DNA from 2 places in the Cupriavidus sp. 207A1 genome. Region 1 is predicted to be linked to the other one. Evidence: predicted binding sites of a transcription regulator. Region 1 holds the regulator's gene; the other holds the start of a gene.

Evidence for each region. The regulator sigma-54, encoded in region 1, starts transcription at its own class of promoters, with help from an activator protein. The targets are predictions, from matches to a motif close to TGGCANGNAANCTGCTTT.
Region 2: a site for sigma-54 is predicted at 12,617-12,634, ahead of AC3FMM_RS30255 (PQQ-dependent methanol/ethanol family dehydrogenase). Genes of this name have one in related genera too.

What each region holds. Positions count from the first base shown of each region.
Region 1 covers NZ_JBYOJO010000018.1:125,607-141,131, reverse strand. The annotation lists gene AC3FMM_RS27195 (Na/Pi cotransporter family protein) at 1-1,514, opposite strand, end outside; gene AC3FMM_RS27190 (LysE family translocator) at 1,720-2,331, opposite strand; gene AC3FMM_RS27185 (adenine phosphoribosyltransferase) at 2,372-2,944, opposite strand; gene AC3FMM_RS27180 (DJ-1/PfpI family protein) at 3,150-3,728, shown strand; gene AC3FMM_RS27175 (ribbon-helix-helix domain-containing protein) at 3,832-4,206, shown strand; gene AC3FMM_RS27170 (monovalent cation:proton antiporter family protein) at 4,234-6,213, opposite strand; gene AC3FMM_RS27165 (KpsF/GutQ family sugar-phosphate isomerase) at 6,357-7,340, shown strand; gene lptC (LPS export ABC transporter periplasmic protein LptC) at 7,387-8,016, shown strand; gene lptA (lipopolysaccharide transport periplasmic protein LptA) at 8,137-8,781, shown strand; gene lptB (LPS export ABC transporter ATP-binding protein) at 8,790-9,590, shown strand; gene AC3FMM_RS27145 (RNA polymerase factor sigma-54) at 9,713-11,191, shown strand; gene hpf (ribosome hibernation-promoting factor, HPF/YfiA family) at 11,240-11,590, shown strand; gene AC3FMM_RS27135 (PTS sugar transporter subunit IIA) at 11,937-12,392, shown strand; gene hprK (HPr(Ser) kinase/phosphatase) at 12,475-13,446, shown strand; gene AC3FMM_RS27125 (PsiF family protein) at 13,618-14,016, shown strand; gene rapZ (RNase adapter RapZ) at 14,132-15,010, shown strand; gene AC3FMM_RS27115 (LON peptidase substrate-binding domain-containing protein) at 15,103-15,525, shown strand, end outside.
Region 2 covers NZ_JBYOJO010000024.1:46,932-62,456, forward strand. The annotation lists gene napE (periplasmic nitrate reductase, NapE protein) at 31-195, opposite strand; gene AC3FMM_RS30195 (hypothetical protein) at 389-733, opposite strand; gene serA (phosphoglycerate dehydrogenase) at 941-2,167, opposite strand; gene AC3FMM_RS30205 (hypothetical protein) at 2,280-2,807, opposite strand; gene AC3FMM_RS30210 (hypothetical protein) at 2,907-3,101, opposite strand; gene AC3FMM_RS30215 (TonB-dependent receptor) at 3,194-5,635, opposite strand; gene AC3FMM_RS30220 (tripartite tricarboxylate transporter substrate binding protein) at 5,962-6,945, shown strand; gene AC3FMM_RS30225 (ABC transporter ATP-binding protein) at 6,942-7,721, shown strand; gene AC3FMM_RS30230 (PQQ-dependent catabolism-associated beta-propeller protein) at 7,718-8,746, shown strand; gene AC3FMM_RS30235 (type 1 periplasmic-binding domain-containing protein) at 8,739-9,917, shown strand; gene AC3FMM_RS30240 (ABC transporter permease) at 9,922-10,752, shown strand; gene AC3FMM_RS30245 (quinoprotein dehydrogenase-associated SoxYZ-like carrier) at 10,749-11,561, shown strand; gene AC3FMM_RS30250 (quinoprotein relay system zinc metallohydrolase 1) at 11,558-12,502, shown strand; gene AC3FMM_RS30255 (PQQ-dependent methanol/ethanol family dehydrogenase) at 12,698-14,461, shown strand; gene AC3FMM_RS30260 (c-type cytochrome) at 14,557-14,880, shown strand; gene pqqE (pyrroloquinoline quinone biosynthesis protein PqqE) at 15,505-15,525, opposite strand, start outside.

The DNA.
Region 1 (15,525 bases):
TCGATGCTTTCCGCGGTCTGCACCGCCACGCGCTGCAGATGGGTGCGTGCGTACTTGCGCTCAAGTTCGCGGAAGTTGGCCTTCTCCGCCATCAGCGCCTGCGCGCTCTTGAGGTCGCCGTTGAGAAAGACCGACAAACCCAGCCGCAGGTTGGCGACCAGGCGCGCGTGCATCTCGGCGATCTCCTGCATGCCGGCCTCGGAGAACATCAGGTTGTGGGCGATCTTCTTGTCCTTGGTATCGAGCAGGATGCGCTCGATGATATCGCCGGCATGCTCCAGGTTGATCGTCAGCGAGATGATCTCGGTCCAGCGCTGGCCGTCGCGCTCGTCCAGCGCTTCCAGGCTGATGCGGGTCAGGTAGAGCTTGATCGCGGTGTAGAGGTCGTCGACCTCGTTGTCGATGCGGCAGGTGGCCGTGGCCAGCTTGGCGTCGTTGGTGCGCATCACGCGCAGCATGTTGTCGAGCATCTGCTCGACGCGGTCACCGATGCGCAGCACTTCGCGCGCGGCATTGGACAGCGCCAGCGTGGGCGTCGATAGTGCGGCGGTATCGAGATGGCGCGGCGTGACCTGGCTGTCGCCGGTATTGCGCCCGGGCAGCACCTTTTCGCACAGGCGCGCCAGCGGCGCGGTGGCGCCGAGCAGCAGGACCGCCAGCGCAACGTTGAACAGCAGGTGGAAATTGACGATCAGCCGTTGCGGCTCATGGTCGACCAGCGCCAGCAGTTCCTCGGCCTGGCCCAGCAGCGGCAGCGCGATCAGGCAGCCCAGCAGGCGCGACAGCAGGTTGCCCAGCGTCACGCGCTTGCCCGGCTGGTTGTTGCCCGAGGTAGTCAGCAGCGCCGACACGCCCGAGCCCAGGTTGGCACCCAGCACCAGCGCCAGCGCCACGTGGATCGACACCACCCCGGCGGAGGCCAGCGCGCCGCAGAACAGCACCACGGCCAGGCTGGAATAGCACAGGATGGTCAGGAACGCGCCGACCAGCATGTCGAGGCCCGCATCGCCGGTCAGCGAGGCGAACAGCACCTTGACGCCGGCGGCCTGCACCACCGGCCGGGTCGCGATCGAGATCAGCTCCAGCGCCAGCGTGATCAGGCCCAGGCCGATCAGCACGCGGCCGACGTGGCCGGGCTTGCTGCCCTTCCAGGTCAGGTGGCAGATCACGCCGACGAAGATCAGCAGCGGCGACAGCCACGACAGGTCCAGCGAGAACACCTGCACCATCAGCGCGGTGCCGACGTTGGCGCCCAGCATGATCGCCAGCGCCGGCGCCACGGCGATCAGGCCCTGGCCGACGAAGGAACTGACGATGACCGCGGTGGCGTTGCTGCTCTGGACCAGCCCGGTGACACCCAGGCCGGCAAGGAAGGCGGTGAAGCGGTTGGAGACGCTGGTCGACAGCACATGGCGCAAGTTGGCGCCGTAGACGCGCAGGATGCCGACCTTGACGATGTTGGTGCCCCAGACGAGCAGGGCCACGCCCGATAACAGGTGAAGGAGAACGCCCATGTTGCGCCTTTGCGTGACCGGTGCCGAATACTGAATGGAGGCTCCGCCCGGTCATCGTGTCGTTGTCAAGGGCTCATTATGCGCCCGGCCCCCGGCACCGGCAACGGCATGGGGCCGCGCTGCGGGGCGCGGGCAACATGGCAACGCCGCCATCGGCCGACGCGACGATGCGGCGGCGCAGCGTGCGGCCCGCCAGCGACGCGGCTCAGGGCAGCGCGACCTTGATCCCCAGCCCGACGAAGATGGCCCCGGCAGCGCGGTCCAGCCAGCGCCCGGTCGCCGGCCGCCGGCGCAGCCAGGCGCCCAGCCAGCCCGCGCACAGCCCGAACAGCGAGAACACCACCGCGGTCTGCACCATGAAGACCACGCCCAGCAGCAGGAACTGCAGCCCGGGGTGCGCGGCATCGGCGCGCACGAACTGCGGCAGGAACACCAGGAAGAACAGCGTCACCTTGGGGTTCAGCATGTTGCCCAGCACGCTCTGGCGGAATACGCGCGCCAGCGGCACCGCATCGACAGTGCCGCCCTGCGCCAGACCGCCCTGCGCGCGCAGCGCCTGGATGCCGATCCAGATCAGGTAGGCCGCTCCGGCGTACTTGATCAGCTGGAAGGCCAGCGGCGAGGAACGCAGCACCGCGGCCAGCCCCACCGCCGCGATCACGGTATGGAACAGGCAGCCGACCGAAAAGCCCAGCGCCGCCACCAGTCCCGCGCGCCGCCCCTGCGCCATGCCGCGTGCCAGCACCTGCAGGTTGTCCGGCCCGGGGGCCACGGTCACGGCGATGGAGGTCAGCAAAAACAGCAGCAGGTCAGGCATGGACACTCCTTGCGTGGGTCTTTAGTTGCGCGCGCATCGCTCAGTGGCCCTCGAACTTGCACACGGTGAACAGCGGCAGCCCGGCACCGTGCAGCAGTTTCGATCCGCCCAGCTCGGGCAGGTCGACGATGGCGGCGCCCTCGACCACGGTCGCGCCCAGGCGCTCGAGCAGCTTGCGCCCGGCCATCATGGTGCCGCCGGTGGCGATCAGGTCGTCGACCAGCAGCACGCGGTCGCCGGCCTTGCAGGCGTCGGCGTGGATCTCGACCGTGGCGCTGCCGTACTCAAGCTCGTATTCCTCGGCCACGGTCTGGAACGGCAGCTTGCCCTTCTTGCGGATCGGCACGAAGCCGAGGTTCAGCTCGTACGCGACGATCGCGCCCAGGATAAAGCCGCGCGCATCGATGCCCGCGACCAGGTCCAGTTGCGCATCCATATAGCGGTGCACGAACACGTCGATCAGCACGCGCAGGGTCTTGGGATCCTGCAGCAGCGGCGTGATGTCGCGGAACATCACGCCGGGCTGGGGCCAGTCCGGAACGGTACGGATGCGCTCGCGCAGGTAGCCGGTGACGTCGCCGAGGTCGGGGGACTGGATGATGGAATCTGCCATAGGGATCAGGGGATGGGCGCGCGGCGCGCCAGTCAGAAAGCGGCGGCGGCAACCTGCGGACGCGCGGTAACCCGCCGTGGTAACCCATTACCACCCGCGCCACCGGGGCGCCCAGCACAATGGCCCTGCCGGCCGGACCGGCTGCCCGAGCCGGCTTGCCGCGTCCGGCACCCGCCGGACACCCGTAACCATACAGGAGACCACGATGGCAAAAAAGATTCTGATGCTGGTGGGCGACTACGCCGAAGACTACGAAACCATGGTGCCGTTCCAGGCGCTGCAGATGGTGGGCCACAGCGTCGATGCCGTGTGTCCCGACAAGCGCGCGGGCGACGCGTGCGCCACCGCGATCCACGATTTCGAGGGCGACCAGACCTACAGCGAGAAGCGCGGCCACAACTTCACCCTCAACGCCAGCTTTGCCGAGATCGACCCGGCCAGCTACGACGCGCTGGTCATCCCGGGCGGGCGCGCCCCCGAATACCTGCGCCTGAACGCGCGCGTGCTGGAGATCGTGCGGCACTTCGCCCAGGCCGGCAAGCCGATTGCCGCGGTGTGCCACGGCGCCCAGCTGCTGGCGGCCGCGGGCGTGCTGGAAGGCAAGACCTGCTCGGCCTACCCGGCCTGCGCGCCAGAGGTGAAGCTGGCCGGCGGCACCTATGCCGAGATCCCGGTCGACCAGGCCCACACCGACGGCAACCTCGTCACCGCCCCGGCCTGGCCGGCGCATCCGGCCTGGCTGGCGCAGTTTCTTGCGGTGCTGGGCACGCGGATCGTACATTAGTGCTTTCCGCACGCGGCGCCGCCACGCGCGATGCATGGCTTGCCGACCCGGCAGGCCATGCACGGCCTGCCGGCCGCGCCGCCCGCCCGCCAGGGAGCCCTCGATGTGTGAAATCTTTATCCGCGCCAATCCGGCGTCTTACCAGAGCCAGTCGCGCTCGCTGCGCCTGCACGGCGCGGCCACCAGCATCCGGCTGGAAAGCCTGTTCTGGGAAGTGCTGGAAGAACTGGCGCAGCGCGACGGCATGACCGTCAACCAGCTGATCACGCGCCTGCACGACGAACTCACCGAACACCGTGGCAGCGAGGCCGTGGCGGGCAACTTCTCATCCTTCCTGCGGGTGTGCTGCCTGCGCTACCTGATGCTGCAGGGCGAAGGCCGCATCCCGGCCGATCGCGACGTGCCGATCCGCTCGCTGGATCCGCGCGCCGTGCTGGACAACCTGCCGGAGTCCTGGGTCGAGCCGCGCCCGCACTAAGGCTTGCTGCGGCGCCAGATCCGGCGCTCAGCCGTTCAGGATGCGCGTCTCGGCGGCCTCCAGCGCCTCGGGCGGGCCGCGCAGCACGACGATATCGCCGGGCTCCAGCACGGTCTCGGGCTGCGGGTCGAAGGCGCGGATGCCGCGCCGGCGCACCGCGGTCACCTCGACCCCGATGCGCTCCAGCCCCAGCACGCCCAGGCGCCTGCCCACCGCGGTGGATTGCGGGCCGAGCGACACCGAATGCAGCCGCACGGAGTCGCGCTCGACCATGTCCTCTTCGTCGTCGCGCCCGTGGAAATAGCCGCGCAGCAGGCTGTAGCGCGCGTCGCGCGCCTGCTGCACGCCGCGCACCACGCGCCGCATCGGCACGCCCAGCAGCACCAGCGCGTGCGAGGCCAGCATCAGGCTGCCTTCGATGATTTCGGGCACCACCTCGGTGGCGCCGGCCTTTTGCAGCGTGTCGAGCTCAGAATCGTCGACCGTGCGCACGATCACCGGCAGCGCCGGCGCCAGCTCCTGCACATGGTGCAGCACCTTCAGCGCCGACGGCGTGTTGGCATAGGTCACGATCAGCGCCGCGGCGCGGTGCAGGCCCGCCGCGATCAGCGCCTCGCGCCGGCCGGCGTCGCCGTAGACCACGGTATCGCCCGCGGCGGCGGCCTCGCGCACCCGGTCGGGGTCCAGGTCAAGCGCCACGTAGTTGATACCCTCGCGCTCCAGCATGTGCGCCAGGTTCTGGCCGCTGCGGCCGAAGCCGCAGATGATGGCGTGCTTCTCGGTCTGCAGGCTCTGCGCGGCGATGCGGGTCATGTTGAGCGACTGCATCAGCCATTCGTTGGCGGCAAAGCGCAGCACGATGGCGTCGCTGTACTGGATCAGGAAGGGCGCGGCCAGCATCGACAGCAGCATCGACGCCAGGATCACCTGGATCAGCACCGGGTCGACCAGGTTCAGGCCGTCGATCTGGTTCAGCAGCACGAAGCCGAACTCACCCGCCTGCGCCAGCCCCAGCCCGGTGCGGATGGCCACCCCCTGGCGCGAGCCGAAGACCCGCGCCAGCACCGCGATCAGCACCAGCTTGAACAGCACCGGCACCACCAGCAGCGCCAGCACCAGCCATACGTGGTCCAGCACCACGCGGATATTGAGCAGCATGCCGATGGTGACGAAGAACAGGCCCAGCAGCACGTCGCGGAACGGCTTGATGTCTTCTTCCACCTGGTGGCGGTAGGGCGTCTCGGAGATCAGCATGCCCGCCATGAAGGCGCCCAGCGCCATCGACAGGCCCAGCCGCTCGGTCAACGCCGCCATGCCCAGCGTCACCAGCAGCAGGTTCAGCATGAACAGTTCCTGCGAACGGCGCGCCGCCACCACATGGAACCAGCGGCTCATCAGGCGCTGGCCCAGGAAGAAGATCGTGCCCAGCGCCACCACGATCTTGAGCGTGGCCAGTCCGAGCGCCATCACCAGGTCGCCCGGGTCGCGCGACAGCGCCGGAATCACGATCAGCAGCGGCACCACCGCCAGGTCCTGGAACAACAGGATGCTGATGATGTTGCGCCCGTGCTCGCTTTCCAGCTCCATGCGCTCGGACAGCATCTTGGACACGATCGCGGTGGACGACATCGCCAGGGCCCCGCCCAGCGCCACCGAGGCCTGCCACGACAACGGGAACAGCCAGTTGAAGGCCCAGCTGGCCGGCACCACCGCCAGCATCGACAGCACCACCTGCGAGCCGCCCAGGCCGAATACCAGCCGCTTCATCGCGCGCAGCTTGGCCAGGCTGAATTCCAGCCCGATCGAGAACATCAGGAAGACCACGCCGAATTCGGCCAGGTACTTGGTCTGCGCGGTATCGCTGGCCAGCCCCAGCGCATGCGGCCCGATCAGGATGCCGACGGCCAGGTATCCCAGCATCGGCGGCAGCTGCAGCATGCGGAACGCGACCACGCCGAACACGGCGGCGGCCAGCAGCACCAAGGTCAGTTCCAGCGGAGAATGCATCAGGCGGTCAGGGTGACCGGCGAGGCGCGCGGCCGACCCGGCACGGGCACCCTGCCGGCGGAAATACGGCGAGCACGGGCGAGCACGACGCGCGCCAGGGGTCGGCTCAGGTGCGGTCGCATTCGTTGGTATACTTCGTCGCCATGATAGCCAATTTCGATGCGGATCGAGCACTCAGGCTCGCCCGCGACACGCTCCAGACTGAAGCCGATGCGGTTTCCGCACTTTCCGGCCGCCTGAACGGCGACTTTGCCCGTGCCGTGCAGCTGATCCTGCTATGCACCGGGCGCGTGGTCGTTTCCGGGATCGGCAAGTCCGGCCATATCGGCCGCAAGGTCGCGGCCACGCTGGCCTCGACCGGCACCCCCGCGTTCTTCGTGCATCCGGCCGAAGCCAGCCACGGCGACCTCGGCATGGTCACGCGCGACGACGTGCTGATCGCCTTCTCCAATTCCGGCGAGACCGGCGAGCTGCTGTCGATCATCCCGATCGTCAAGCGCATCGGCGCGCGCCTGATCTCGGTCACCGGCAACCCGGACTCCAACCTCGCCAAGCTGGCCGACGTCCATCTGGACGCTGCGGTCGAGAAGGAAGCCTGCCCGCTGAACCTGGCGCCGACCGCCAGCACCACCGCCGCGCTGGCGCTGGGCGACGCGCTCGCGGTGGCGGTGCTGGATGCGCGCGGCTTCGGCGAGGAAGACTTCGCCCGCTCGCACCCCGGCGGGGCGCTCGGGCGCAAGCTGCTGACCCACGTGCGCGACGTGATGCGCACCGGCAACGCCGTGCCCGAGGTGCGCGAAAGCACGCCGCTGGCCCAGGCGCTGATGGAAATCACGCGCAAGGGCATGGCCATGACCGCGGTGGTCGATCCCGACGGACGCGCCATCGGCGTGTTCACCGACGGCGACCTGCGCCGCCTGCTGGAAACCCCGCGCGACTGGAAGACCGTGCCGATCGGCGAGGTCATGCACCGCAACCCGCACGTGGTCAACCAGGACCAGCTGGCGGTGGAAGCCGTGCAGGTGATGGAAGCCAACCGCATCAACCAGCTGCTGGTGGTGGACGACGACGGGCGCCTGACCGGCGCGCTGCATATCCACGACCTGACCCGCGCCAAGGTCATCTGAGCCGGCGCGCCACCGACGGCACCAGCAGCACAACGCCAAGGACACCATGCAGGCACTCCTCGCCTCCCTCAGCGGCATCGTCATGCGGCTGCTGCCGCTGCTGCTGATGGCCATCGTGGCGGGCAGCACGTTCTGGCTGGTCCAGATCAACTCCCCCAAGGAAGACCAGGCCGCGCAGACCACCAAGAAGCACGAGCCGGACTACTTCATGGACCGCTTCTCGGCCACCGAGCTGGCGCCCGACGGTAGTACCAAGATCCGCTTCACCGGCGAGCGCATGGTCCATTTCGAGGACGACCAGACCTACGAGGTCACGCGCCCCGCGATGCGCGCCTACGAGCCGGACCGCCCGCCGGTGACCGCGCGCGCCGACATCGGCCGCATGAACGCCGAAGGCACGGTGATCGACCTGTACGGCAATGGCCACGTGCTGCGCCAGCAGGGCAAGGACCCGTCCAAGGATCCGCAGCTGACCGCGGCGTCGAGTTATTTCCAGCTGCTGGTCAATGACGACATCGTCAAGACCGACAAGCCGGTCAAGCTGACGCGCGGGCCCTCGGTCATGACCGCCAACGGACTGATCTTCAACAACGTCACCCGCGAAGTACAATTGCTCGGCAATGTACGCGGCACCATCATCACCGGGCCGTCCCCGGGCCGTGCGCCAGGATCCTGAGTCCCGGTCCGGCGCAGCCGTGCATGCGGTGCCGGCCGGCACCGCCCTGCAGCGCACGCGCCAAAGTCCGCGCAAACCGCACCACCACGCATCCAGACGCCCTCAAGCAACCCTGCCAACATGACCGCTTCCCTGACGACATCGTCCCGTCGACGCACCGCCCCGGCCCTGCTCGCGCTGGCCCTGGCCTTCGGCCTGCTGGCCCAGCCTGCCCTAGCCGAGCGCGCGGACCGCGACAAGCCGATGGTGCTGGAGGCGGACAACGCCAGCTATGACGACGTCAAGCAGATCTATACGCTGACCGGCAACGTGGTGCTGACCAAGGGCACCATGATCCTGAAGTCCGACGCCGCCGAGCTGCGCACCGACCCCGAGGGCTACCAGTTCGCCGTGGCCACCTCGAAGCCGGGCAGGCAGGCCTATATCCGCCAGAAGCGCGAGGGTGTCGACGAATACATCGACGGCTGGGGCGACCGCATCGAGTACGACGGCAAGCAGGAATTCTCAAAGCTGATCGGCAATGCCCGCATGGCGCGGCTGCAGGGCGCCAAGCTGGTCGACGAGATCCGCGGCGCGGTGCTGACCTACGACAGCCGCAAGGAACTCTATACCGCGGCGGGCGGCGGCAGCGGCGATGCCGCGGCGGCCAACCCGTCCGGCCGCGTGCGCGCGGTGCTGTCGCCGCGCCAGGACCAGAAGTCCGGCACCGCAGGCGGCTCGCCGCTGGACCTGAAGTCGGCGCCCGCGCCCGCCAACAAACCCTGACCGTACCCATGACCGATACCGCCACCATTGCCGACAAGCCTGTCGTCGAAGCCAACTCCGTCCTGCCCGGCGGCAGCACGCTGGTCGTGCGCCACCTGAAGAAGCGCTATGGCTCGCGCACGGTGGTCAAGGACGTCTCGCTCGACGTCAAGAGCGGCGAGGTGGTCGGGCTGCTCGGCCCCAACGGCGCGGGCAAGACCACGTCGTTCTACATGATCGTCGGCCTGGTGGCACTGGACGAAGGCGATATCGTGCTCGACGGCGACCACATCAGCGGCCTGCCGATCCACGAGCGCGCGCGCATGGGGCTGTCGTACCTGCCGCAGGAAGCCTCGGTGTTCCGCAAGCTCAACGTCGAGGAGAACATCCGCGCGGTGCTGGAGCTGCAGCTGGACAAGGGCAAGCCGCTGGCCAAGGCCGAGATCGAGCGCCGCCTCGATGCCCTGCTCGACGACCTGCAGATCGCGCACCTGCGCAACAACCCGGCGCTGTCGCTGTCCGGCGGCGAGCGCCGCCGCGTGGAAATCGCGCGCGCGCTGGCGTCGTCGCCGCGCTTCATCCTGCTCGACGAACCCTTCGCCGGCGTGGACCCGATCGCCGTGGGCGAGATCCAGCGCATCGTCAGCTTCCTCAAGGCGCGCAATATCGGCGTGCTGATCACCGACCACAACGTGCGCGAGACGCTCGGCATCTGCGACCACGCCTACATCATCAGCGAAGGCACGGTGCTGGCCGCGGGCCAGCCCGAAGACATCATCGCCAATGACGCCGTGCGGCGCGTCTACCTGGGCGAGAACTTCCGCATGTGACAAGACGGCTGCCCGGCACGGGCAGCCATGGCTGCGCGGCGGGAGAGTCAGCGGCGATCACGGCGCATAAGCGATAGCAATTTCCGTTCCAACATCGGAAAGATGCGCATAAAATAGGTCGCATGAAACCGTCGCTACAGCTCCGCCTCTCCCAGCACCTGGCACTGACCCCGCAGCTGCAACAGTCGATCCGGCTGCTGCAGCTTTCCACGCTGGAACTGCAGCAGGAAGTCGAACAGGCGCTGACGGAAAACCCGCTGCTCGAGCGGGAGAACGACTGGATCGAAAGCCCGCTGCGCGTGGCGGCCGATGGCTCGGTCAACGTACAGAGCGCGCCCGCGCCCGCCCCCGCCGAGCCCCAGGGCAATGGCGACGCCCGCGCCGAAGGCGCCGCCGATGACAGCTACGGCGACAACAGCAGCGGCGACGACTACGGCAACAGCGACTGGAGCCTGGACGACTTCGCCCGCCGGCCGCAAGGCGACGAGGACGAAAAGACGCCGATGCAGCTGCGCGATGCCGAGCCCACGCTGCGCGAATACCTGATGGAGCAACTCACACCGCTGAAGATCTCGGCGCGCGACAAGGGGCTCGCCATCTTCCTGATCGAATCGCTCGACGACGACGGCTACCTGAGCGCCTCGCTCGAAGAGATCTGCGCGGAGCTGCCCGAAGAGCTGGAGTTCGACCCCGACGAAGTCCACGCCATCCTGACGCTGCTGCAGAGCTTCGATCCGGCCGGCGTCGGCGCACGCAATGCCGCCGAATGCCTGGCGCTGCAATTGCGCCGCCTGACCCACCCGCAGCGCGAACTGGCGCTGACCATCGTCACCCATCATCTGGAACTGCTTGCGGTACGCGACTACACGCGGCTGAAGAAGGCGCTGCAGGTCGACGAAGTCGCGCTGAAGGCCGCGCACGACCTGATCCGCTCGCTGGCCCCCTACCCCGGCCACGCGTACAGCCGGCCGGAGGCGGATTTCGTCGTGCCGGACGTATTCGTGCGCAAAAGCGGCAGCGGCTGGATCGCGCAGCTCAATCCGGATGTGATGCCGAGGCTGCGCATCAACGACATGTACGCGCAGATCCTGCGCGGCGCCAAGGGCGAGACCGGCACCGCGGGGCTGCAGCAAAAGCTGCAGGAGGCGCGCTGGCTGATCAAGAACATCCAGCAAAGGTTCGACACGATCCTGCGTGTCTCGCAAGCCATTGTCGAGCGTCAAAAGAACTTTTTCACCCACGGTGAAATCGCCATGCGCCCCTTGGTTTTGCGGGAGATTGCCGATACACTGGGTTTACACGAGTCAACCATCTCCCGGGTGACGACCAATAAATACATGGCCACGCCGATGGGTACTTTCGAACTGAAGTACTTCTTCGGCAGCCACGTGTCCACCGAAACCGGTGGCGCGGCTTCATCAACGGCCATCCGCGCCTTGATCAAGCAACTGATAGGAGCCGAAGACCCGAGGAATCCCCTTTCCGACAGTCGCATCGCCGAACTGCTGGGTGAGCAAGGCTTCGTTGTCGCACGCCGCACCGTTGCCAAATATCGCGAAGCCCTGAAGATCCCCGCAGTGAATCTCCGCAAGTCTTTGTAGCCGAGCCCACCGCCTGCCTGGTGAGGCTCTTTCAGAAGGAGAAGCGCTATGAACTTCAAGATCAGTGGACACCACCTGGACATCACGCCCCCTCTGCGTGAGTACGTGGAAACGAAGCTGGAGCGAATCGTCAGGCATTTCGATCAAGTCATTGGCGTTAGCGTGCTGCTCTCTGTCGACAATCACAAGGAAAAGGACCGGCGTCAGTACGCGGAAATCAATCTGCATCTAAAGGGCAAGGACATCTTTGTCGAGGCGCATCACGAAGACCTGTATGCGGCGATCGACGCACTCGTCGACAAGCTGGACCGTCAGGTGATTCGCTACAAGGATCGCGTGCAAGGCCACGACCGCGAAGCGGTCAAGTACCAGATGGCCGCAGCGCAAATGCAGCAATAAACCCGTGCCCGGCAGCCCCGCAGAGGGCTGCTGAACCAGGATTCCACAGGCAAGCCGCGCCGAAGCGCGGCTTTTTTGCGCCCTGGCACAGTGCCGGCTGTGGCAGCGGAGCAAACCTTGCCACGCAGGGAAGCCCGAAATGTTCGCAAGCGCAGCGCCAAGGTGTATGCTGCGCCATACAAAGAGAGAGAACTCGTGGCCGCGCCTGCTCGCGCTGCACCGCACAATGCAAGGGTAGCCGCTGCTCTATAATGGGCCGGACGTCTCCTCCGCCGGCGGCGGTCAGGGAGCCAGCCGCTGCCCGGCGGAACGATCCGCCCGCTAACTGAAATCCTGCGCATCGCCCATGAATCGTTTGGCCAAATTGCTGCCACCCGGCAACATCACCCTCGACGTCAGCGTCACCAGCAAGAAGCGTGTGTTCGAGCAGGCCGGGCTCCTCTTCGAGAACAACCATGGCGTGGCGCGCGCCATCGTCACCGACAACCTGTTCGCGCGCGAGTCGCTGGGTTCGACCGGACTGGGCGCCGGCGTGGCGATTCCGCACGGGCGCATCAAGGGCCTGAAGCAGCCCCTTGCCGCCTTCATGCGCCTGGCCGAGCCGATTCCGTTCGAATCGCCGGACGGCAAGCCGGTGTCGCTGCTGATCTTCCTGCTGGTGCCGGAACAGGCCACACAGCAGCACCTGGAAATTTTGTCCGAGATCGCGCAACTGCTGTCGGATCGCGACATGCGCGAGGGCCTGGCGACCCTGCCCACGCCCGATGCCGTGCACGAACTGCTGATCGCATGGCATCCCTGATCCACTGACTCCCCCGGAGCGGGCCGGCACCAGACCGGGCAAGCGCCACGCGCTTCGAACACCGCCTTACCAGCCATACCGCATGGAACTCACCGGCGTCACCTCCCAGTCCATCTTCGACGACAACGCAGCCGACCTCAAACTCTCGTGGGTCGCCGGCCTGGAGGGCGCGGACCGCGCCTTTGACGTGGAATTCGCCCGCGAAGCGACCTCCGCCGCAGACCTGGTGGGCCACCTCAACCTGATCCACCCGAACCGGATCCAGGTCCTCGGCAAGCCCGAAATCACGTACTACCAGCGGCTCGACGACGAGACCCGCAAGCGCCAGATGGGCGAACTGATCCTGCTGGAGCCGCCGTTCCTGGTGATCGCCGACGGCATGGAGCCGCCGCCGGACCTGGAACTGCGCTGCACGCGCTCGTCGACGCCGCTGTTCACCACGCCGGTGTCGTCCGCCGCGGTGATCGACCACCTGCGCCTGTACCTGTCGCGCATCTCGGCGCCGCGCGTGACCATGCACGGGGTGTTCCTCGACATCCTCGGCATGGGCGTGCTGATCATGGGCGAATCGGGCCTCGGCAAGAGCGAACTGGGCCTGGAACTGATCTCGCGCGGCCACGGGCTGGTGGCCGACGACGCCGTCGATTTCGTCCGGCTGGGGCCGGATTTCATCGAAGGCCGCTGCCCCCCGCTGCTGCAGAACCTGCTGGAAGTGCGCGGCCTGGGGCTGCTCGACATCAAGACCATCTTCGGCGAGACCGCGGTGCGGCGGAAGATGAAGATCAAGCTGGTGGTGCAGCTGGTGCGGCGCAACGACGGCGAATTCGAGCGGCTGCCGCTGGATTCGCAGTACCTGGACGTGCTCGGGCTTCCCATCCACATGGTCAAGATCCAGGTGGCGGCCGGTCGCAACCTTGCCGTGCTGGTCGAGGCCGCCGTGCGCAACACCATCCTGCGCCTGCGCGGCATCGACACGCTGCGCGACTTCATGGACCGCCAGCGCGCCGCGATGCAGGCCGATGCGGTCTCGCGCGGCCAGGGCCGGCTGCTGTAAGCCACCGTCCGCCGCGGTTTTCAATTGCTTACAACGGCGTGGCAAGCGCTCGTCAACGTTTCTCAGGCATGCTCCGTTTTGTGCTGTAATGGGCATCACGCCCGTTGCGGAAGCTGCAACGCCGACCCCGGCGCGCGGCGATAAGGTTGTCCACCCCCGAGGAGAGCAAGCATGAAGACCCTGATTGCAGTGTGCGCGTTAGTGACCCCGCTGTTCGCAGCCAGCGCCTTTGCGCAGACCGCCACGCCGGCCACCCCTGCTACGCCGGCCAAGCCGTCGGCCGCGGCCCCGGCCCCGGCAACGCCTGCCGTGCCGGCCACGCCTGCCACCCCGGCCAATCCGGACAAGCCCGCGGCCAACACCCAGCAGGACAAGATGAAGGCTTGCAATGCGCAGGCCTCCGGCAAGAAGGGCGACGAACGCAAGGCGTTCATGAAGGAATGCCTGTCGAAGTCCGGCGCGCCCAAGACCCAGCAGGACAAGATGGCTGCCTGCAGCAAGTCTGGCAAGGGCAAGAAGGGCGATGAATACAAGGCCTACATGAAGGAATGCCTGTCGAAGGCAGCCTGAGCGCCACCACCGGCGAAATGGCGACCCAAATGGCGAACCGGGCGGTTCGCCATTTTTTCTGCTGTCAAACTGCTGTCATGACGCAGCCGGCACCTGATGCTATGCTTCAGTTGCTATGCGCATCATCCTCATCACCGGCATATCCGGTTCCGGCAAATCCGTCGCACTGAACGTCCTCGAAGATGCAGGCTACTACTGCGTGGACAACCTGCCGGCGCAGTTCATCCCTGAACTGACCCGCTACCTCGACAGCCAGGGCTACACGCACCTGGGCGTGGCTACCGACATCCGCAGCCGCGAGTCGCTCGACCAGTTGCCCGACACCGTGCGCGCGCTGGCCGCCGAGCACCAGGTCGAGGTCATTTTCCTGACCGCCAGCACCGACGCCCTGGTGCAGCGCTACTCCGAGACGCGGCGCCGCCATCCGCTGTCGGCACGCACCGACGGCGTGGCCGGTGGCGGCGGCGCGTTCAACGACACGGCGCTGATGGAAGCGATCGAGATGGAGCGCGCGCTGCTGAGCCCGCTTGCCGAGGCCGCGCACCGCATCGACACCAGCAATGTGCGCACCAATACGCTGCGCAGCTGGATCAAGGAGCTGATCCGCGACGACAGCCAGCGCCTGACGCTGCTGTTCGAGTCGTTCGGCTTCAAGCACGGCGTGCCCAGCGATGCCGATATGGTGTTCGACGTGCGCTCGCTGCCGAACCCGTACTACGACCTGGCGCTGCGGCCGCTGACGGGCCGCGACACGCCGGTAATCGACTTCCTGCAGGCGCAGCCGATGGTGCTGGCGATGGCCGAGGATATCCGCGCCTACGTGGAAAAGTGGCTGCCAAGCTTCATCGCCGACAACCGCAGCTACCTGACCGTGGCGATCGGCTGCACCGGCGGACAGCATCGCTCGGTCTATATTGCCGAAAGGCTCGCCAACTATTTCCGGGCACATGGTAATGTGCTGGTCAGACACCGAGAGCTCGCACCGGCGGGCTGACGCACGCGGCATGGCACCCCGGGCTGCACGGGGCATCTGAGCGCGGCGTTGGCCTGGCGGCCCAATGCTGCGCGACCCCAAGCCTGCACCGCATGTCCTCGACCGACCTCTACCGTCCCGCAGGGTCCGAAGACCCGCCACGGACGCTCGAAAACCTGCCGCTGTTTCCCCTGCACACCGTGCTGTTTCCCGGTGGACGGCTACCGTTGCGCGTGTTCGAGGCGCGCTATGTCGACATGGTGCGCAACTGCCTGCGCGACAGCGCGCCGTTCGGCGTCTGCCTGATCGCCAGCGGCGAGGAAGTGGCCCGGCCCAACCAGCCCACCGTGCCCGAACTGGTCGGCTGCCTCGCGGAAATCGTCGACTGCAACATGGAGCAGCTGGGCGTGCTGCTGATCCGCACGCGCGGCCGCGAGCGCTTCCATATCATCAGCCACGAAACCCGCGACGACGGCCTGCTGGTGGCGCGCGCCGACGTGCTCCCGCCCGACATCATCGACTGCAAGCTGGAACTG
Region 2 (15,525 bases), on a different contig from region 1:
CGCTTGGCAACACCGGCCTGCGTGGGCCGCCTAGTGGGACGGCGGTCCGCTGATCAACTGGGTCATCCAGACAATGAACCCATAGCCCGCGACGATGATGACGGACAGCACCGGCACCATGACCGCGGTCAGGAAAAGGAAGCTGCGCAGTTCTTCTTGCTTGCGTTGGGGATCGTGGGTTTCACCGGTATCCATCGTCGTTGACGTCCTCGGCAAAAGGGATCAGGCGCGGCCCGATGCGTTACACCATTAAAGGAAGCGCAGGGCAAGGTGTCAAGACTGCACTTGCCCGCGCCAGCGCGAGATGCGGCATAGGCCGCGGCGCCGGCTGTGCGGTGACCCGATTGCGGTAGCGCGGGCCGGGCGCAATGCCGGCCGGATATGTCATCTAGTGATAGGTCACCACAACCAGGTAGGCGGGCGCCGCCCCGCGCCGGGCGGCGCGGGCGGGTTCCACGTTCAGCCTGGCGATGCCGATGCGCGCGGGTCCTGCCTGTCGCGGCGGAGTCACGGCGAATGGTGCCGAGAGCATCTGCCCGGACGGCTGCTGGCAACTGGCCTGCACCATGCCGGCGGAGGGGCGCAGTGCACAGGAGGGATTCGTGATCGCCCCCAGGAACGTAATGGTGCCGGTCTGCGCTGCGGCGCTGCCAATCCCGGCGCTCCCCAGCAGCGCGACCCCGGCCAGCCGGCCGACCAGGGCGGCGGCCTTCCTGCTCCGTTCAAGCGACATAGCTGAACCTCACGATTGTTGGTGCGGCGCCGACGCGGGCCGCCATTGACATCGCTAGCGTGCAGGCCCACTAATGCGCTTGTGGGCTGCATTCAGCATAGTCCCTGGTTCAGAGCAGTTTTGGAGTTTCAGACAGTTTGGTGGAGATTGAAGAGAGCGCAGCCGCGACCATGGCGGGGCGCCCATGATCCGCGATCCTGGCCAATGCTAAGCCGCCCCGCGCAGGATCAGCCGCGAGCGCGCGAAGCCGGCATGCGTCTGCAACGCCTGCATCAACTGCCCGGACGGCGCGCGGTCCAGGTCGGTCACCACATAGCCGGTGTGGCCACGCGTCTGCAGGTGCTGGCCGGTAATGTTCACGCCTTCCTGCGCCAGCAGCGTGTTCAGCGCGGCCAGCGCGCCGGGCGCGTTGCCGTGCACGTTGAGCAGGCGTGCCGGTGCATGCAGCGGACCGGGGTCGACCTCGGGGAAGTTGACCGCGCCGATGGTGCCGCCGGTGGCGAGGAAGTGCGCGAGCTTGGCCGCGACCTCGGTGCCGATGTTCTCCTGCGCTTCCTCGGTGCTGCCGCCGACGTGCGGGGTCAGCAGTACGTTGGGCAGGTTCTGCAGTTCGCTGGTGAAGGGATCCTGGTTGGTCTTGGGCTCTTCGGGGAACACGTCGATGGCCGCGCCGCCCAGCCGCTTCTCGCGCAGCGCCGCGGCCAGCGCGGCGATGTCGACCACGCTGCCGCGCGAGGCATTGATCAGGATCGCGCCGGGCTTGAATGCGGCGAGGATGTTGGCATCGATCATGTTGCGCGTGCGCGGCGTGGCCGGCACGTGCAGAGTCACCACCTCTGCCTGCGACACCGCTTCTTCCAGCGACCCCGCGGCGCGGGCCGAACCGTGCGAGAGCCGCGCGAGCACATCGTAGTAGACCACGCGCATGCCCATCGATTCTGCCAGCACGCCTACCTGCGAGCCGATATTGCCGTAGCCGACGATGGCGATGGTCTTGCCGCGCGTCTCGAACGCGCCGGCTGCGCCCTTGGCCCATTTGCCGGCATGCGCGAGCGTGTTCTTCTCGGGGATCCGGCGCAGCAGCATCACCGCTTCGGCAACGACCAGCTCGGCCACCGAGCGGGTGTTGGAAAAGGGCGCGTTGAAGACCGGGATGCCGGCGGCGGTGGCCGCGTCGAGGTCGACCTGCGAGGTGCCGATGCAGAAGCAGCCGATCGAAAGCAGCCCGGGCGCGCTGCGGATATCGTCCGCGCGCAGGTGGGTGGCGGAGCGGATGCCGATCACCTCATGGTCGGCCAGCACCTGGCGCAGTTCGGCACCGGCCAGCGCGCCGGTGCGGCGCTCGACCTGCAGGCCGGCTTCGGCCAGCCGGGCGTTGGCGCTCTGGTGGATGTTCTCGAGCAGGATGGCTGTGGTCACGTTGGTTTTCCGCATGGAGGGTTGGCGGGCATTGCCGCATCGCCTCCATTCTGCGCGCAAAACGGTGGCGGGGCCGGGGAGCCCCTGCTGCCGGCATTGGCACCGGACGCGGCTTCAGCGTCAGCCGTCAGCGCGCGCGGCGCGCGTCGCCGCCAAGCGGGTCGACGATGATCATGGTCTGGCGCAGCACGCCGGCGTTGTCGAAATAGCAGCTGAAGTGCGCCGTCTGCAGGCCGTCCTTGTACATGCGCCAGGACCAGGCTTCGCGCTGCATCAGCGGGTAATACTGCACCGGCTCGCGCGGCAGGCCGAAGTGCTGCTGCACGTCCTGCTTGGTCCAGACCCCGACCTGGGCGCGATAGATTTCGGCCTCGGTCAGCATCTGGCGGTAGCGGGTCAGCTTGCCCGCGGCGTCGAAATCGGCGGCATAGACCTCATGGCCGAAAGGCTGCCGCGACCACAGCCAGCGGCTGGTGCCGTCGGCCAGGCGGTGGGTCTCGGTGGGAGGCCCGAAAGTCTGTCGCACCGCACTTTCGGGGCTGCCGATCATCTGCTGGCCAGTCTGCTCGGGCTGCAGCGTGGCACAGGCGCCGAGCAGGGCGGCGGCTATGCAAAAGAGGACGAGGTGACGGCGGGGCAGGGACCGGGTTGGCATGGCGCGCTCCTGCGAAAAGGATGTCCGCAGCCGCCATTGTCCGGCTGCCGGCCCGCCTGGCGCAAGCGGCCGGCGAGGCGGGCGCCGGCCCGTGCCGGTTTAGCAGCGGCCCTTCTTGGCCTGGCCCGGCGGGCAGAACGACTCGTTGCCGTACGCGTCGATGCGGCAGTTGCCCTTTTTGGCCTGGCCCGGCGGGCAGCCCTGCGGGCCTCCGCCGTAGGTGTCATAGGGGGCGACCACGCAGCCGCCGAGCAGCGCGCTGCACGCAACCAGAAGGGCCAGGACGGATTTCATTGCATTCTCCTTGTTGTGGGGGATTCCATTTGCGACAGGAGAATAGATTGTGCCGGCGCCGTTGTCTGTAAGGAATCGTGAAGATCGCGGCGCTACATCCGGAACACCACACCCAGCCAGAAACTGCGCGGCGCCCCCGGCGCCACAAACAGCGCGCTGGCGGCGTCGCCCGGCGCCACGTGCGGCCGCACCAGGCTGCCGCCGGGAAAGACGTCGTTGGCGATCTGGCCATAGGTCTCGTAGCGCCGGTCCAGCAGGTTGGCCACGCGCGCGTAGATCTCGAAGCGCTTGCTGACCTGATACGCCGCGCGCAGGTTGATGGTGGCGTAGCCGGGCGTGCTCCAGTCGGCCGCCTGCGGGGCTGCGCCCGCCTGCGGGTCGCTGCGCAGGCCGTCCTCGTTGCCGCTGGAAGCCGAGCCCGATACCGCCACCAGGTCGGCGCCCAGCACCAGGCCGGCCAGCGCCTGCCAGTCCGCACCCAGCTTGAGCGTATGGCGCGGCAGCCCGGCCATGCGCATGCCCGGGCGGATGTCGATGGTGCGTTCGCCGGCGGCCAGCGCGCCGGCGGACTGGTAGGTGGCCTGCAGGTAGCTGTAGGCCAGCCGCAGCGTGACCGGGCCGAGGCGGTGGCGCGCGCTCAGGTCGAGCCCCTGATTGCGGGTGCGGTCGAAGTTGGCGAAGTAGCCGAGCTGCGTGTTCGGCGCGCGCACGAACAGGATGTCGTCGTGGTTGTCGATGCGGTAGAGCGACGCCGTGAGCTCGGTGTGCGGGCGCGGGTGCCAGCGCACGCCGGCCTCGAACGAATGCGACACCACCTGCTTCAGGTAGGGATCGGCCTGCAGGCCGGCCGGCAGCCGGCACGGCCGTTCCGGATCGGCGCAGCCGAGTTCGAGCACGGTCGGCACGCGGTTGTTCTGCGCATAGCCGCCGAACACCGTGACGCCGCCGCCCAGCTTCTGCGCCAGCCCCAGCGCCGGGTTCAGGCGGCGATAGGTGAAGCTTTCGCGCGGCTGCTCGCTGCCGTCGCTGTTGCGCAGCGTATTGCTGACGGTGACATGGTTCCAGCGCGCCGACGCGGTCAGGAAGGTGGTGGGCGTCAGCGACCAGGTATCGGACAGGTACAGGCCCAGCGTGCGCGCGTTGCCGCTGACGCCGGAGAACAGGGCGTTGGCCGCGGCAGGGTCGGCGACCACGCCGCGGTCGTCGGTGAAGCTGCCGGGCTGGGCGTATTGCGAATAGGTGAGGCGGCTGCGGTCGAGCGTCAGGCCGGCATTGGTCACGTGGTGCTCGCTCTCCCGCGCCAGGCTCAGCGCCATGCCGACGGTCTGCTGCCGCATATGGCTGGTGTTGAGCACCGCCGGGTGCAGCGCCGCGCCTTCGGCGCGGGTCATGCCGCAGTCGTCGCCGAGCGGGCTGCCGTCGGCGTCGAAGCCGTCCTCGCAGTCTTCGGCGTAGGCCTCGTAGTCCGGGTTCACGTCGCCGTTGGCGGTGTCGCGGCGGCTGTTGCGCACATAGGCCAGCGCCGCGGCGCTGGTCTTGTCGTCGAACCAGTGGCGGCCGTTGAGCGCGGCCTGCGTGACCTGGTTGCGGGTCTGGTCGGGATAGGTGTAGACCGCGCGCCGGTTGGACTGGTACAGCTCGGGCAGCGTGCCGCCGTCAGCCGCGCGATAGCTGGGCACCAGGCCGTTGCCGGTCAGCGTGCTGCGCCCGTGCAGCACGGACACGTCCCAGCTGCTGCTGGCGCCGGCGTAGCCCGCCTTGGCAAAGACATTGCCGAGCCGGCCCTCGGAATGGTCGCGCCAGCCATGCTCCTGGAACAGCGTGCCGGCGGCGAACGCATGCCAGCCGCCGTCGCTGCGTATGCCGCCGGACAGGTCGGCGCGCTTGCGGGCATGGCTGCCGTAGGACAGGTCGGCGGTGAAGCCGGGCGAGTCCAGCCCGGAACGCGTGGTCATGGCGAGCGCGCCGCCGAGCGTGTTGAGACCGTAGGCGGGGTTGGCGCTGGACACCAGCGACGCGCTCGCCAGCGCCGCCTCCGGGATCATGTCCCAGCTGACCACGTCGCCAAAGGGCTCGTTGACGCGGATGCCGTCAAGGTAAACCGACAGTCCCTGCGGCACGCCTGGGATCGATGACGCGCGGAAACCGCGGTAGGTGATGTCGGTCTGGAACGGGCTGCCCTGGATGTCGTTGACGTTGACGCCGGCGAGGTGGCGGTTCATGTAGTCGGCCAGGTTGCCGGCGCGCGCGCCGCCGAGCTCGCTGCCGCGCACGGTCTGCACGGTGTAGGGCACCAGGTCGCTGGCCACGCCGATGCCGGGCAGCGGCGCGGCGGCCACCACCAGCACTTCGGGCAGCAGCGTACTGTCCTGGTTTGGCGCAACAGTGTCCTGTTGCGCCACAGCGGCACGCTGGCACAGCAGCGTGATCAGCGCGGACAGCACCGCGGCGCAGCGGCACGGGCGGGCTGCGACGGCGCGCGGAAGTCGGGATGGCCGCTGGCCTGGCGGTGCAGGGCGCGGGATGGCTGGCATGGTCGGTCTCCTCGGGATAGCGGCGCATGCCTGCATCGGGCCGCGCCTGTGGGCAGGGCTTCAGCAGTTTTCGTACCGGGCGGCAGCATGGGCCTGCGCCCTGTCACAAAACAGGACAAGGGGGCGTTGCCATCAGCGGGACAGTGTTCCATCACGGCACAGTGCCGCGCGGCGCATCGCAGCACGCGTCGCTGCGAGCCGGCGGCCGGCAGCGGTGCAGCGCCGGCCAGGCAAGGTCCGCGGGGATGCGGCATGCCGTGTTGCATCGCACATGGTATCGGCCTTGCTCTGTCACACCGCATCCCAACCCGGTCCGGTGCTTCGCCATGTTCCGTTGCCTTGCCTGCCTGCTGTCGATGTGCCTCGGCCTGTTGCCGGCGGGCTTCGCGCGGGCCGAGGGCGCACACGCCTATCCGTCGCGTCCGGTCACGCTGGTGGTGCCGTGGCCAGCCGGCGGCGCCACCGATATCTCGATGCGCATCCTGGCCGAACTGGCCGGGCGTGAGCTGGGGCAGCCGATCGTGGTGGAGAACCGGCCCGGCGCCGGCGGCACGCTGGTGGGCGGCCTGCTTGCCGCCGCGCGGCCGGACGGCTACACCATCGGCCAGCTGCCGCTGACGGTGTACCGCTTCCCGCATCAGCAGAAGACCGCGTGGCAGCCGCTGCGCGACATCCAGCCGGTGCTGATGATCTCGGGCTATACCTTCGGCGTCGTGGTGCCCGCCGACAGCCCGTGGCGCTCGCTGCGCGAGCTGATTGCCTGGGGCCGCGCGCATCCGGGCCGGCTGACCGTGGGCTCGACCGGCATCGGCACCACCGCGCACCTGGCGATGGAGGACGTGCTGGGCCGCAGCGGCGTGCGCTACCTGCACGTGCCGTACCACGGCACCGCCGACCAGATGCTGGCGGTGGCCAACGGCTCGCTGATGGCGGGGGTCAATTCCACCGGCTTCGCGCCGTTCGTCGAAGCCGGCAAGCTGCGCCTGCTGGCGGTGTTCAGCGCGCAGCGCTCGGCGCGCTGGCCCGAGGTGCCGACCGTGGCCGAGCTGGGCTTCGCCGATGCGGTCCACAACTCGCCCTATGGCATCGGCGTGCCGCGCGGCACCGATGCGGCCATCGTCAGGCGCCTGCACGACGCGTTCCGCGCCGCCATGCAGCACCCGCGCCATCTCGCCGAGCTGGCCCGCTACGACCAGGAGCTGACCTACCTGGGCACCGCGCAATACGAAGCCTTCCTGCGCCAGGCCTGGGACACCGAACGCAGCTTTGCCCAGCGTGCGGGCACGGCCCGGGCGAAGGAGCAGTTATGAACGCACTGCCAATCCAGGAAGCGCCGGCGCTTGCTTGCGACGCGGTGCGCAAGGCGTTCGGCGGGCGCGTCGCGCTCGACGGGGTCTCGCTGTGCGTGCGGCGCGGCGAGTTCGTGGCGCTGCTGGGGCCCAACGGCGCGGGCAAGACCACGCTGTTCCAGATCCTCGGCGGCCTGTTCGTCGCCGATGCCGGGCAGGTCATGGTGATGGGCTGCGACATGCGGCGCGACCCGGTGCGCGCGCTGGCGCAGCTGGGCATCGTATTCCAGCAGCCCGCCATCGACCTGGACCTGCCGGTGCTGGCCAACCTGCGCTTCCATGCCGACCTGCATGGCCTGCCGCGGCGCGAGGCGGCGCAGCGGATCGCGCGCCTGCTGCAGGCCTTCGGCCTGGCGCCGCGCGCGCAAGCGCCGGTGCGCGAGCTGTCGGGCGGCAGCCGGCGCAAGGTCGAACTGGCGCGCGCCTTGCTGCATGAGCCGGCCATGCTGCTGCTCGACGAGCCGACGGTGGGACTCGACCCGGCCTCGCGCGTGCAGCTGCTGGCCGAGACCCGGCGGCTGGCGCGGCACGCAGGCGCCGGCGTGCTGTGGGCGACCCACCTGGTGCAGGAGGTGGAGCAGGCCGACCGCGTGATCGTGCTGGACCGTGGCGCGGTGCGCTTCGACGGCACCCCGGCCGCGCTGCTGGGCGTCACCGCGGCCGCGACGCTGGAAGCCGCTTTCCTCGCCATGACGCCGTCGATCAGCCGCGCGGCGCAAACGGAGCTGACCGCATGAAGCCGATGCCATCCCCCGCCTGGCTTGCCGGCGCCTGGCTGCTGGCCACGGCGCTGCTGGTTGCCGCCGGCCTGGCCGAGGGCGCGCAGGGCGCCCAGGGCGGCCCCGCGCGCGCCGCCACCGGCCAGGTCTTTGTCTCCAGCGAAAAGGACGACGCGCTGACCGCCTACGCTGCCGCCAGCGGCCAGCAGCTGGCGTCGTGGCGCCAGTGCCGGCGGCCGCGCCACCTGCAGCTGTCGCCGGATCGCGCGCGGCTGTACGTGGCCTGCAGCGACGACCACCGCGTCGACGTGGTCGACGTGGCCACCCGCAAGACCGTGGCAACCCTGCCGGTGGGCGACGACCCGGAGCTGTTCGATCTCAGCCAGGACGGCCGCACGCTCTACGTGTCGAATGAAGAGGACGCGCTGCTGTCGGCCTACGACACCGGCTCCGGCAAGCGCGTGTTCGCGGTCGCGGTGGGGGAGGAACCGGAGGGCGTCAGGGTCAGCGCGGACGGACGGCAGGTGTACGTGGCTTCCGAGGTGGCTAACCTGGTCCACGTGGTCGACGTCGCCACGCGCAAGGTGGTGCGCAATATCCGCGTCGGCAACCGGCCGCGCCGGCTGCTGCTGGTGCGCGGCGGCAAGGAGCTGTGGGTCTCCAACGAGCTGTCGGCCAGCGTCAGCGTGATCCGCACCGATACGCTGGAGGTGGTGCAGACCATTGCCTTCGCGCCGCGCGGCATGCGCGCCGAAGACGTGACCCCGGTCGGGATGGCGGCGCGCAGCGACGGCAGCCACGCCTATATCGGGCTGGGCCGCGCCAACCATGTCGCGGTGGTGGAGGTGGCGTCGCGCCGCGTGCAGGACTACGTGCTGGTGGGACGGCGCGCATGGGGGCTGGCGCTGAGCCGCGACAACGCCCGGCTCTACGTTGCCAACGGGCTGTCCGACGATGTCAGCGTGGTCGACACCGCCAGCCGCAAGGCGGTGGCCACGCTCAAGGCGGGCCGCGTGCCGCATTCGGTGGCGATCGATGACTGAGCGGGCCCTGGCCGTGCTGGCCTTTACGCTTGCGGCGGCGCTGGCGTCGCCGCTGCATGGCGCGGAGGTGCGCGTGGCGGTGGTGTCGCTGGCCGACGATGCCCGCCACGCGCCGCGGCGGCTGGCGCAGCGCTATCCCGACCAGCCGCAGGGCAGCGCGCTCGACGCCGCCCAGGTGGCCGCGGCGGAAGCGCGCTTTGCGCTGGAGGCCGCGGGCCAGTCGCTCCGGCTCGAGGCGCAGCAGGCCCGCACCGAAGCCGAGGTGGCCACGCTGGTCGCGGCGCTGGCGCGACAGGGCACGCGCTACATCGTGCTCGACCTGCCGGCGGCCGCGGTCCGGGCCGCGGTGGGCGCGGTCAGGCCGGGCGAGGCGCTGCTGTTCAATGTCTCGGCCGACGACGATGCGCTGCGCGGCGCCGGCTGCGCGCCGGTGCTGCTGCATACGCTGCCGAGCCTGCGCATGCGCGCCGACGCGCTGATGCAATACCTGGCCGCGCGCAAGTGGCGCCGCGCGCTGCTGCTGAGCGGGCCGTCCCCGACCGACGCCGCGCAGCGCGACGCGCTGACGGGCGCGGCGCGGCGCTTCGGCATTGCCTGGAGCGCGCAGCGCGCATTCCGGCTGTCCAACGATCCGCGCGAGCGCGACCAGGCCAATGTCAGGCTGCTGACCGGTGGCGCGGACTACGACGTGGTGGTGGTGGCCGACGCCGACGGCGAATTCGCGCGCGGCCTGCCCTATGCCACGCAGCTGCCGCGCCCGGTGGTTGGCGCCAGCGGGCTGGGTGCGCAGGCCTGGCACTGGACCTGGGAGCGCAACGGCGGGCCGCAGCTCAACCGGCGCTTCGCCCGCGCCGCGGGCCGGCCGATGACCGGCTACGACTGGGCCGCGTGGGTCGCGGTCAAGGCCATTGCCGAAAGCGTGGTGCGGCAGCCCGGGGGCTTTGCCGCGCAGGCGCAGGCGCTGGCCGCGGGGCAGGTGGTGGTGGACGGCTTCAAGGGCCCGCCGCTGTCGTTCCGGCGCTGGGACCGCCAGCTGCGCCAGCCGCTGATGCTGGCGCACCCGGACGGCGTGGTCGGCACGGCGCCGGTCGAAGGCGTGCTGCATCCGAAGAACAACCTCGACACCCTGGGCGCCGACGAAGCCGACACCGCGTGCCGCGCCCCGACCTGACCCCATGACCATGCCCGCCACCCTGCCACCGTCGATGCGCCATCGCTGGCGCGCACTGCGCGCGGTCTGCGGCCGCGAACTGCACAAATACCTGCGCCAGCCCGGGCGGCTGCTGTCGTCGCTGGTGCGGCCGCTGCTGTGGCTGCTGGTGTTCGCCGCAGGCTTCCAGAATGCGCTGGGGGTCGCGATCGCGCCGCCGTACGACAGCTACATCGAATACCAGGTCTATGTCGCACCCGGGCTGCTGGGCATGATCGCGCTGTTCAACGGCATGCAGTCGTCGCTGGCGATGGTGTACGACCGCGAGATGGGCGTGATGCGGCTGCTGCTGACCGCGCCGCTGCCGCGCGGCTGGCTGCTGGGCTGCAAGCTGGCGGCGGGAACGCTGCTGTCGTTGCTGCAGATGGCGGCGTTCCTGCTGGTGGCGGCGGCGTTCGGCATCCGCTTCGCGCCGCTGCACCTGCTGGCCGGCCTGGGCGCGATGACGCTGGCGGCGCTGATGCTGGGCGCGCTCGGCCTGCTGCTGTCGGTCCATGTGCGCCAGCTGGAGAATTTTGCCGGCACCATGAACTTCGTCATCTTCCCGATGTTCTTCATCAGCTCGGCGCTGTATCCGCTGTGGCGCCTGCAGGAGTCGGGCGCCGAGGCGGTGTACCAGCTGGCGCGGCTGAACCCGTTCACGCATGCGGTCGAGGCGATCCGCTTTGCGCTGTACGGGCAGCTGGCGCCGCACAGCCTGGCCATCGTCGCGGCCAGCGCGGTGGTGTTTTTCGCGCTGGCGCTGCGCGGCTACGACCCGCAGCGCGGCATGGCGCGTCGCGGGCAACCGGCATGACCGGCCACCGGCAGGGCATGGCGTTGCTGGCGCTGGCATGGCTGGCGCTGTCTGTCCCGACGGTGTCGGCTGCACCGGGCGCCGGTGCCGGCATCGTGCACAGCGATCCGATGCAGTCGCCGCAATGGGCCTGGATCCACAAGGAGCTGCTGCAGCAGGGCCCGGTAGTGTTCGACAGCCGCGTGCGCGTGACCGGGCCCGCCTTCGCGGAAGACCCGATGCGCGTGCCGATTGCCTTCGACGCGTCGGCGCTGGGCGAGGTCGAGCGCATCGTGGTGGCGGTGGACCGCAACCCGATCCGCCCGGTGCTGGCGTTCGAGCCGCTGCGGGTGCGGCCGTCGCTGTCGTTCCGCTTCAAGCTGGAGCAGGCCTCGCCGGTGCGGGTGGCGGCGCGCACGCGCGACGGCACCTGGCATGTCGGCAGCGCGTGGGTCGACGCCGGCGGCGGTGGCTGCACCGTGCCCGGGGCGACCCGCCGCGACGGCAGCTGGAGCCGCACCCTCAACCGGGTCGAGGCGCGCATGTTCCCTGGCCTGGGTCACGGCCAGGACCAGGCCGGCGCGCGCGTGCGCCTGCGCGTGATGCACCCGATGGATACCGGCCTGGTCGCCGGCATCCCGGCGTTCTATCTCGAGACGCTGGTGCTGGCCGACGCGACGCGGCAGCCGCTGTTGCGGCTGACCCTGCACGAGCCCGTGGCGGAGAACCCGATCTTCTCGTTCGACCTGCGCGAGGCGGTGGTGCCCGGCATGACCGTGTCCGGCCACGACAACAACGGCAACCGCATTGCGGCGCGGGTGTCGCCATGAAGCGCGTATTGCCGGCGCTGCTGCTGTGGCTGGCCACTGCTGCGGTCCTCGCGGCGCCCGCGCAGCCACCTGACTACCGCCTGGCGCCGCGCGAGATCGCCGCCGGCGTGTGGCTGCTGGAAGGCGCCAATGCCGACTTCGCCCCGGCCAATGGCTGCAACATCATCAATACCGCCTTCATCGACACCGGCGACGGCGTGGTGGTGATCAACACCGGCCCCTCGCGCGAGTATGGCGAGCAGCAGCGCCGCGCCATCGCCGCGCTGACCGGCGCGCCGGTACGGCTGGTGCTGAACCTGAACCTGCATCCCGACTACTTCTTCGGCAACCAGGCCTATGCCGACGTGGGTGCCAGCGCGCTGCCCGCCACCATCGACGGCGCGCGCCGCGAGGGCGCGGCCTATGCCGGCAACCTCTACCGCCTGTGCGGCGACTGGATGCGCGGCACCGAGCCCGCGCCGCCGCTGCACGCGCTGGAGGCCGGCACACGGACGATCGGGCGCCGCACGCTGGAACTGATCCGCCTGGAAGGCCATACCGACGCAGACCTGGTGCTGCTGGACCGCGCCGCCGGCATCGTCTTTGCCGGAGGGCTGGTGTTCCGCGAGCGCATTCCGACCACGCCGCACGCGCATATCGGGCGCTGGCTCGACAGCCTGGCGCGGCTGCAGGCGCTGATGGAGCAGAGCGGGGCGCGCCTGCTGGTTCCGAGCCACGGGCCCGCGCTGGGCGGCACGGAAGCCATCGCGCAGACGCGTGCCTACCTGCAATGGCTCGACGCGCGCCTGCGCGAGGCCGCGGCGCAGGGACGCGACCTGGCCGAGGTCATGGCCATGCCGGTGCCCGAGCCCTATGCGCGCTGGGGCGCGCTGCCGGCCGAGTACCTGCGCAACGTGATCCATCTCTACCCGGCGCACGAAGAAGCCGCGCTGGGCCAGTGACGGGGCCGACGGTGCCTGTTCAATTCTGGCGCAGCTGCAACGCAGTGTTGCACGCTGGCGCGGGCCGCAGCCTTGCGGCGGGCTTGCAGGGCGCGTGATCGGGCCCCGCCCCACTGGCATGGGATTTGCCATTTGCGTGCTGGTGTGTGGCGCAGTGGCGCACCAGCGAAATCGAAAACAAGAGAGGAGATGGCAATGAGGACCTTACGAGTAGGGCTGGCAATTGCGACAACCGCGGCGGCAATCGCGGCCGCCGCGGCGAGCGTTGCCGCGCAGGCGGCGGTAAGCGACGCCATGATCGAGAACGATGCGAAGTCCCCCGGCGACGTGCTGTCGTGGGGCATGGGCCCGCAGGGGCAGCGCTATTCGACGCTGGCGCGCATCAATACCAAGAACGTGGGCCGGCTGGTGCCGGCGTGGTCGTTCTCGTTCGGCGGCGAGAAGCAGCGCGGGCAGGAGTCGCAGCCGCTGATCCACGACGGCAAGATGTTTGTCACCGCGTCGTATTCGCGCATCTATGCGCTCGACGTGAAGACCGGGCGCAAGCTGTGGAAGTACGAGCACCGCCTGCCCGAAGGCATCATGCCGTGCTGCGACGTGGTCAACCGGGGCGCGGCGCTGTACGACAACCTGGTGATCTTCGGCACGCTCGACGCGCAACTGGTGGCGCTGGACCAGAACAGCGGCAAGGTGGTTTGGAAAGAGAAGCTCGAGGACTACGCCGCCGGCTATTCGTACACGGCCGCGCCGCTGGTGGCCAAGGGCCTGGTGCTGACCGGCATCTCGGGCGGCGAATTCGGCGTGGTCGGCCGCGTCGAGGCGCGCGACGCGAAGACCGGGCAGCTGGTGTGGTCGCGGCCGGTGGTGGAAGGCCACATGGGCTACAAGTACGACAAGGACGGCAACAAGACCGAGATCGGCATGACCGGCACCCAGAACGCCAGCTGGCCCGGCGAGACCTGGAAGACCGGCGGCGCGGCCACGTGGCTGGGCGGCACCTATGACCCGGCCACCGGCCTGGCCTACTTCGGCACCGGCAACCCGGGCCCGTGGAACAGCCATATCCGCAAGGGTGACAACCTCTACTCCGCCTCCACCGTGGCGCTCGATCCCGCCACCGGCAAGATCGTCTGGCACTACCAGAACACGCCCAACGACGGCTGGGACTTCGACGGCGTGAACGAGTTCATCACCTTCGACCTGGACGGCAAGCGCATGGGCGGCAAGGCCGACCGCAACGGCTTCTTCTACGTCAACGATGCCACCAGCGGCAAGCTGGTCAATGCCTTCCCGTTCGTGAACAAGATCACCTGGGCCACCGGCATCGACCTGAAGAGCGGCCGCCCCAACTACGTCGCCGAGGGGCGCCCCGGCGACCCGGCCGCCGCCAACGGCGAGAAGAAGGGCAAGTCGGTGTTCGCGGCGCCCGGCTTCCTGGGCGGCAAGAACCAGCAGCCGATGGCCTACAGCCCGCAGACCGGCCTGTTCTACGTGCCCGCCAACGAGTGGGGCATGGACATCTGGAACGAGCCCATCAGCTACAAGAAGGGCGCCGCGTTCCTGGGCGCGGGCTTCACCATCCAGCCGCTCAACGAGGACTACATCGGCTCGCTGCGCGCGATCAACCCCAAGACCGGCAAGATCGTCTGGGAGGTCAAGAACGGCGCGCCGCTGTGGGGCGGCGCCATGACCACCGCCGGCGGGCTGGTGTTCTGGGGCACGCCGGAAGGCTACCTGAAGGCCGCCGACGCGAAGACCGGCAAGGAGCTGTGGCAGTTCCAGACCGGCAGCGGCGTGGTCGCGCCGCCGGTCACGTGGGAAGAGAACGGCGAGCAGTTCGTCGCCGTGGTCTCCGGCTGGGGCGGCGCGGTGCCGCTGTGGGGCGGCGAGGTGGCCAAGCGCGTGAACTTCCTGGAGCAGGGCGGCTCGGTGTGGGTGTTCAAGCTGCACAAGAGCTGAGGGAATCAACGGTGATTCAGCCCCGCGTACATGGCATCGCAGCGGCGATGCATGGCGTGCGCGGGGCCCGGTCGCCACGGTATCGGGATACAGGTATGAAGAAAGAATGGATGGCGCTGGCTGCGGTTGGCGCGATGTTGCCGGGCGCGGCGCTGGCCGCCACGGCGGCGGAGATGCAGGCGCTGGCGGACAAGAGCGGCTGCTTTTCCTGCCATGGCATGCAGTCGAAGCTGGTGGGGCCGGGGTTTGCCGAGGTGGCGGCGCGGTACAAGGGCGACAGCCAGGCGGCCGCGTCGCTGGCGAAGAAGATCCGGGAGGGCGGCAAGGGGGCGTGGGGCAGGATCCCCATGCCGCCGCATGGAAATCTGGGAGAGGATGATGCGAAGAAGCTGGCGGAGTGGGTGCTTGGGGTCGGCTGAGGGGGGGCGGGGCGTGGGCGGCGGACGCTGCGTCGGACGCGGGGCCGTTGCGGGCGTCGGCGGCCGGCGCAAGACCCGCTTGCGGCGGCGCCGGCGCGGGCGTTGATTCAGCGCTTGCTCCCATCCGTCGGTTCTTGGTTTGTCGTGCTTGGCGGGCGTGGCTGTTTCGCCGGCGCAGCCGGCGACCTACTTCTTGGCCGAGCGCCAAGAAGTAGGCAAGAAACGCGTCGCCTGTGCGGCTGGCAATCAATTCCGCGGCGTTGGTGATTCGGGCGGTGGTGATTTCCGTTTGGCGTGGGTGCCCGTTCGAACCTGCTAACGCTATGTGAGTCAGGGACGGTGCCTACGATCCCCCACTTTTGAACGATCCCAACAGGGTGTAGGCAACCTGCTGCGGGCGCTATTGGTGGGACGCCTTCGGCTGCGCTGCGCGCGCTCCCAATCTTAGGTCTACTGCTCGGGCACGGAGTGCGTCGCTGCGCTCGCACGCGTTGTCGCGGGCGATACCTCAGGCCTTTCGTGCCCGCTTGTTTTTTGCTCCCCTCTCCCGCTTGCGGGAGAGGGGCCGGGGGTGAGGGCCGGCGCATCCACGAAGTCAACCGCGTCTGTCCACGCGGCCCAACCTCATCGTCCGGAATTCCGCGA